Linked DNA regions of Aureispira sp. CCB-E. The protein of the gene in region 1 interacts with the protein of each later gene in a pairwise test. Links are inferred from orthologs where the notes say so. Each region holds a gene or a part of one and is shown on either strand. Other genes may lie near its edges. The genes, in order: tsaE and rlmB.

Evidence for each region.
Region 2: the proteins of tsaE (region 1) and rlmB interact in binary tests that used the Escherichia coli proteins (3 or more experiments, as listed by UniProt). The link is inferred for Aureispira sp. CCB-E from one-to-one orthologs.

The regions. Positions count from the first base shown.
Region 1 is NZ_CP133671.1:1,906,776-1,909,919, forward strand. What follows is about bases 309-3,115. They hold tsaE (tRNA (adenosine(37)-N6)-threonylcarbamoyltransferase complex ATPase subunit type 1 TsaE), read right to left. Parts: upstream 2,020-3,115; coding sequence 1,597-2,019; downstream 309-1,596. Other genes in these bases: QP953_RS07195 (geranylgeranylglyceryl/heptaprenylglyceryl phosphate synthase), read left to right, coding at 309-595; QP953_RS07200 (HU family DNA-binding protein), read right to left, coding at 713-1,024; QP953_RS07220 (porin family protein), read right to left, coding at 2,264-3,115. Outside these bases: more of QP953_RS07195, read left to right, coding at 1-308; more of QP953_RS07220, read right to left, coding at 3,116-3,144. UniProt on the Escherichia coli protein: Required for the formation of a threonylcarbamoyl group on adenosine at position 37 (t(6)A37) in tRNAs that read codons beginning with adenine.
Region 2 is NZ_CP133671.1:11,203-14,351, reverse strand. What follows is about bases 176-2,987. They hold rlmB (23S rRNA (guanosine(2251)-2'-O)-methyltransferase RlmB), read left to right. Parts: upstream 176-1,102; coding sequence 1,103-1,873; downstream 1,874-2,987. Other genes in these bases: QP953_RS00055 (serpin family protein), read right to left, coding at 2,025-2,987; QP953_RS00065 (hypothetical protein), read left to right, coding at 490-1,095; gldE (gliding motility-associated protein GldE), read left to right, coding at 176-394. Also shown: more of gldE, read left to right, coding at 1-175; more of QP953_RS00055, read right to left, coding at 2,988-3,149. UniProt on the Escherichia coli protein: Specifically methylates the ribose of guanosine 2251 in 23S rRNA.

The DNA.
Region 1 (3,144 bases):
TATAGGTGGTAGTTTGGTTGTAAATGATGCTTTGGATGATATTATTATGAATATCAAAAAAAATTGCAACATTCCTGTTGTTTTGTTTCCAGGGAGTTCTAGGCAATTGAGCTACAAAGCGGATGGTCTGTTATTCTTGTCGTTAATATCGGGTAGAAACCCAGAACTGTTAATTGGCAAACACGTAGAGACAGCTCCTTTTCTGAAAATAAGCCCAGTGGAAATTATTTCAACAGGTTATATCTTGGTAGATGGTGGGGTGCCTACTTCCGTTTCTTATATGTCCAATACTCAACCCATTCCAGCCAATAAAGATAGTATTGCTGTTTGTACGGCTATGGCAGGAGAGATGCTGGGGCTAAAATTGATTTATATGGATGCAGGGAGTGGTGCTCAAAACCCAATTAGCACTTCTATGATAGAGTCGGTTTCGATGGCAACAGAGATCCCCTTGATTATAGGAGGAGGAATTAAAACACCCGAAAAAGCAAGTGCGAATGTAAAGGCAGGGGCAGATATTATTGTGGTCGGAAATGCTATTGAGAAGGATCCGCAGTTGATTTTAGAGTTGGCTGCTGCGGTACACGAAGGCTAGGAGACCAATCCTCAATATGTCTCTTTTGTGAAGATAGATGAGTTATAGAGATAAAAGTAAAGCACATACTGTTTGAGTATGTGCTTTTATATCTTATCTATCAGGGCAAACAAAAGCTTACTTTTTCTTAGGCTTTAAAGCCTTTCTTAACTTCGCTGTGTTAACAGAATCAGAAAGAAGTTTACCTGCTTTGAATTTAACAGTAACTTTTTCATCAATCGGCACAGGTTTACCCGTACTAGGATTTACACCTGTTCTAGCTGCACGATAAGAAGTGCTCAATGTGCAGAAACCGACCAAAGTAACTTTGTCACCTTCTTTTAGTGCATCTTGAATTGAATCTAGAGTAGCATCTAATGCAGCAGCAGCATCTGCTTTTTTCAAGCCAGCTTTCTGTGCAATTTTGTCGATCAAATCTCCTTTGTTCATAATAGTAAATGATTTATAATTTGGATGACAAGCAAAAATTAGGATGTTTTTAATTAATGCTTAAAAATTAAGTACTTACAAATGTATACTCTTTTGCTGTATTTTACAATTTTTGTCTTAAAAAAACGCTATAAACGCTTTGTTTTCTGCTCTTTGAAAGACTCTTAATGTTTCAAAAATTAAAAAATACGCAAAAAAAAATCTTTAACAAAATATTTGCTAAAGACTTTTTAGTTGGCCCACTAGGGCTCGAACCTAGAATGACAGAATCAAAATCTGCTGTGTTACCATTACACCATGGGCCAAAAATGAATGTTTGTAGAACAAGACATTCTTATATAACGCTTTTAGGAAAGTTAGTTGGCCCACTAGGGCTCGAACCTAGAATGACAGAATCAAAATCTGCTGTGTTACCATTACACCATGGGCCATTACTTCCTTAAATGCGAATGCAAATATAATTGTTGTTTGCTGAACAAACAAACTTTTGAACAAAAAATTTTGCTTTTTTTTAGAAAAAAAATACGTGGCAAAACTTTTCTGTCTAAGAACGAATACTTTAGAGTGGTTCCTTATTCATAATAAATATCAAAGATTCTATTTTCGGATTCGTCAACAGATATTTTAATCCATAGAGCTGATTCAGGAAAATAGTTTTCTATGATGCTTGGCCACTCAATAAAACAATAACTATTATCATCTAAAAGTTCCATCAACCCAATAGAAAATGCTTCTTCTTCTGACTTTAGTCGATACAAATCGACATGATAAATGGTCGCTTGTGGAGCTTCATATTGATTGATGATCGAAAATGTAGGGCTAGAAGTTAAATCTTTGACACCCAAATTACGACAAAGTTGTTTGATAAATGTTGTTTTTCCAGCTCCTATTTGCCCTAAAAAGGCTACTTTTTTTCTAGTTTTTATAATAGGAGTCAATGCCTTTACAATAGCATCTAATTGGTCAATAGAATTGGCTACAAATTGCTGTCTCATTTCATTTTTTTTGACAAGAAAGATAAGAGCAGGTTAAAATTCATGTTTTTCAATTTGGATGCACATGAGTTGATTTTAGTGCCTAACAAAACAGTTGATAGGGGCAAAAAGCTTGAAGACAGAATTTAAACAGGCTCAAAGGCAAAGATAAAAAAAGGTAGCATTCTAAAAACAAGAATGCTACCTTCTGTGAGGTAAAAGTTGTATTTTCTTAGTTAAGGTACCAAAAGCAAACGATTACCTTTTAAAACGTATATTTTAGTAGTACTTGGACATCATTGTTGCGCAATTGATTGGGAACTTTCAATGCTTGATGACTCGCACCTGTCGCTTCAGAATGAACTGGTACGATCAATTCTCCATCATTTGTCAATGCATTGATATTGTATTGAGGATCGTTCCCTGCATCTATTGTTGCGCTAACTTCTTCATTATGCATGCTTGATGCTTTTTGAGTTAAGTTGATTAAGCCAAGGCTGTATTGTATGCCCATAGACCAGTGCTCATTAAAACAATATTCCATACCCAACAAAAGACTAAAGTCAAATTCACTAATTCCCATTTCTGCATTCGACAAATTGTTTAGGTCAGGATTACCTGTTTCAACATTCATCAGCCATGCTCCTTTGACACCTGCTTGTAGATTGTACTTAGGGTGTGGATGAAATTGATAAACCAAAGGTACTTCTAAAAGATCAATTCTTTGAATAGATGGTTCTGGTTTTGCGTAGGGCATATATGTTGTTGGATCGGTTACTTTTTTGCTAGAATTTTGAGTTAAATTCCCCATGCTTTTGTATTGAACACCTGTTTGTATTCCGTGGTGTTTGGCAATGCGATAAGAAGCGCTAACTCCAGCAAAAGGCATGACAGAAAAATCTTTTGTAGCACCATATAGTTTGGCACTAGCACCACCAAATACAGCTGCTTTTAAAGGCGATTTTTTAGTGTTTAATTCATCTCCAATACCAAAATTACCAATCGTATTTTGCTTTTCCATCATCTTACGCTTTTCTTGAAGGGCGCGTAATGGAGTGGTTGAATATTGGTAAATAACCTCTGTACGAGTTGTTTTTACTTTTCGTTTCTTATTTGTTGCTACTGTTGTTTGATTAGTCTCTAAAA
Region 2 (3,149 bases), 1.9 Mb from region 1 along the record:
GTATGGAGGAACAAGGGGAATTGTTACCATGGAAGATGTCTTGGAAGAGATTGTCGGGGAAATATTGGACGAATTTGATGATGTAGAAGAAAAAATCTATAAAAAAATTGATGATTATACCTACGATTTTGATGGAAGTACGCCTATACTAGAAATTTGTCGTGTATTGGATTTGAGACCAGATTTTTTTGATGATCAAAGAGAAGGGGCAGAAACTATTGCGGGATTGGTTTTGGTACTGAATGGAACAATGCCTAAGGTTAACACCACGATTATGTGCAAGGACTGTCAACTAAAAACTCTGGCTGCTAGTGCTCGAAGAATTGAAAAAATTCGTATTGTTTTGCCCGAAACAGATAATATCGACTTACTTTCCTCCGTTTCTGAAAAGTAATTTCAGTTAAAAAGATTCGTCTTAGATAGCTACAAGCAAGTTGCAAAAATTTATATCGCCTTGTTTTAGCTAAAAAAAAAATTAATCCAACCAATATGCGTTTATTGCTCTTGTCTATTGTTTTGATGCTTACTATAGCTTGTTCGGAAGATCGGATTCCAATACCCAAGCCAAGAATGTATCCTAAGGTAACTTATCCTGAACGTAACTATGTGTCCTTTGATAAGGATTACTGTGCCTTTTCTTTTGAGTATCCTGACTATATGAAATTCGAAAAAGATAGTATGTTAATCAACCAAGCTGCAAAGCACCCATGTTGGTTTACAATGCAGTTGCCTAGTTTGTATGGAAGCATACACTTTACGTATACAGACATAGGGGGCGACTCGGTGGATCAAAAATTGTTTGATGTACTATCGGACTCTTATATACTATCTGAAAAACACAATATAAAAGCAACTGGACGAACTACAGAAGATTTTATTGACAAGGACAGAAACTTGTACGCAATCACCTTTAGTGTTGATGGAGATGTTGCTTCTCCCTATCATTTTAGGCTAACCGATAGTTTAAATCATGCCGTATGGGCTTCTTTGTATTTTAATACCAAGCCCAATGCAGATTCTATGGCACCAATCGTTGCTTTTGTAAAAGAGGATTTAGAAAAGGTTATTAATACCTTTGAGTGGAATGAAAATTAAATAAAATATGCATTATAAAAAGGCTAAAAAAAGTAATATAGATAAAGACAAGTTAATTTATGGGCGACATCCAATTATGGATTCTATTCATAATGGAATGTCCATTGATAAAATTATGCTTTCGCAAGCTGTTAAGGGAGACTATGAAAAAGAGCTACGGACTTTGTGCAAAGAACGTAATATTCCTCTACACATTGTGCCTAAGGATAGAATTAGTAACATAACACAGAAAAACCATCAAGGAGTTTTAGGGTTCTTATCATACATAGAATACCAGTTAATTGAGGATGTTTTTCCTTTGATTTATGAAAAAGGTGAAGTGCCTTTGGTTGTTGTTTTAGATAGCATTACAGATGTTCGTAATATGGGAGCTATTGCCCGTTCTGCGGAAGCAATGGGAGCACATGCTTTGATTGTTCCTTTTAAGAAAACAGCTCAAATTAATGCAGAGGCTTTAAAAACTTCTGCTGGAGCTTTGTCCAAAATTCCTGTTTGTAGAACTGCGAGTTTAGGAAATGTTATTGATTATTTGTTGATGAATGGTGTACAAGTTGTCGCAGCAGATTTGAGAGGAAAAGAAATGTTAGACGAGTTGGATATGACAATGCCAACAGCGATTGTAATGGGGGCAGAAGATGAAGGGGTACGCCCACACATTCTTAGAAAAGCAACCAGTTGGTTTAAAATACCTATGATGGGAACAACCGATTCATTTAATGTTTCGGTGGCTGCAGGAATTGTTTTGTATGAAGCTATCCGACAACGTATCAAACTTTAAGTTTACAGCAAGAATTCAACATATTTAAACGAATTTTACTATTCTTATTCAAATAGAAAAAAACAAGCCCAAGCTCTGAAAAGAACTTGGGCTTTACTCATTTATAACAAATGAATAACCAAACTAATAAATTCTAACAAAAGAACAAAACTTAACTAGGGTCTTGTACGTGTCCAATGAAAAGGATAGAGTTTGTTTCTGTATCTTTTATTATAAAAACAAAGGGACGATTAGCATTGATTGTTCTTGCCACAGGAGGAACACTAGTAACCCCAATTCCAACCGCTGTAGAGCCAGCAGCTTCAACACCACCTTCATCTGTGGCAATGACTGTCTTGTGCTTGATTTTATCAATAAATAAGGGAGCATCTGCCATTTTTGATAAATTAGCTGCTGCAGGAGAGAAAGCTTCGTTAATACCTAAATCTTCCAAGGTGCTTACCAAATCAAAGTCGCTAGAAAAATCCCATTTAGGAATATGAACACTATAGTTCGAATTGTTAGGAGTAGGATACGCCAAATCATCAAACCATTGGTTTATTTTTGTTTTAGATAGCTTTTGTTTTACAAAATTATTAATGCCAATATTTTGATCTTTAGGCAATACAACAACCATGGAGCTTTGTTTGTCCTTGAAGAATAACTCAAGTACTTCAGCATCGGTATCTTCTGTAAATTTTAATTCATTGGTAGGAATTAATTCTGACATCATGTCTGTATTAACTGTACCAGAAGAAGTTTTGAACGATTGAGTTTGAGTCATTCCAGGTGTAAATTGGTGATTCCAATCTGCCTTAAAATATACAGCATTTACTAAAACACTTGCTGTTCGATCTGTAATAAAACCATTGGGAAGTAGCTCAGGAATCAATTGATTGGTTTCTTGGCTAACCCAATTATTGATTTGTTGTTTGGCAGCAGTACTTTGTGTAAAATCTGTTGCCACAACAGGAGCTAGATAGACGTTGTTCATTAAGCTTTCGAAATCTGGTAAGAAGCTCATGCTCGTATTGCGCCAAATTTTATTGACCACATTTACCTCACTGTTGGTTGGACTGCTCACATTTTGTTCAATGGTATTGGTCAGCTGATTAAATGTTTGATGAAAGTTATTGTTGTTGGTGCCATAGCCCATTACGTTTTTCAATTCTGTAGCTGTATTGCCATCTGCTCCTGCATAAACCATTCCTAATGCGGTAGAAATACTATAAGGAGAGAGCATTTGATTTTGATTTTCATCAACTAGTTCTTGATAAATGTTTATAGCAAACTGGCT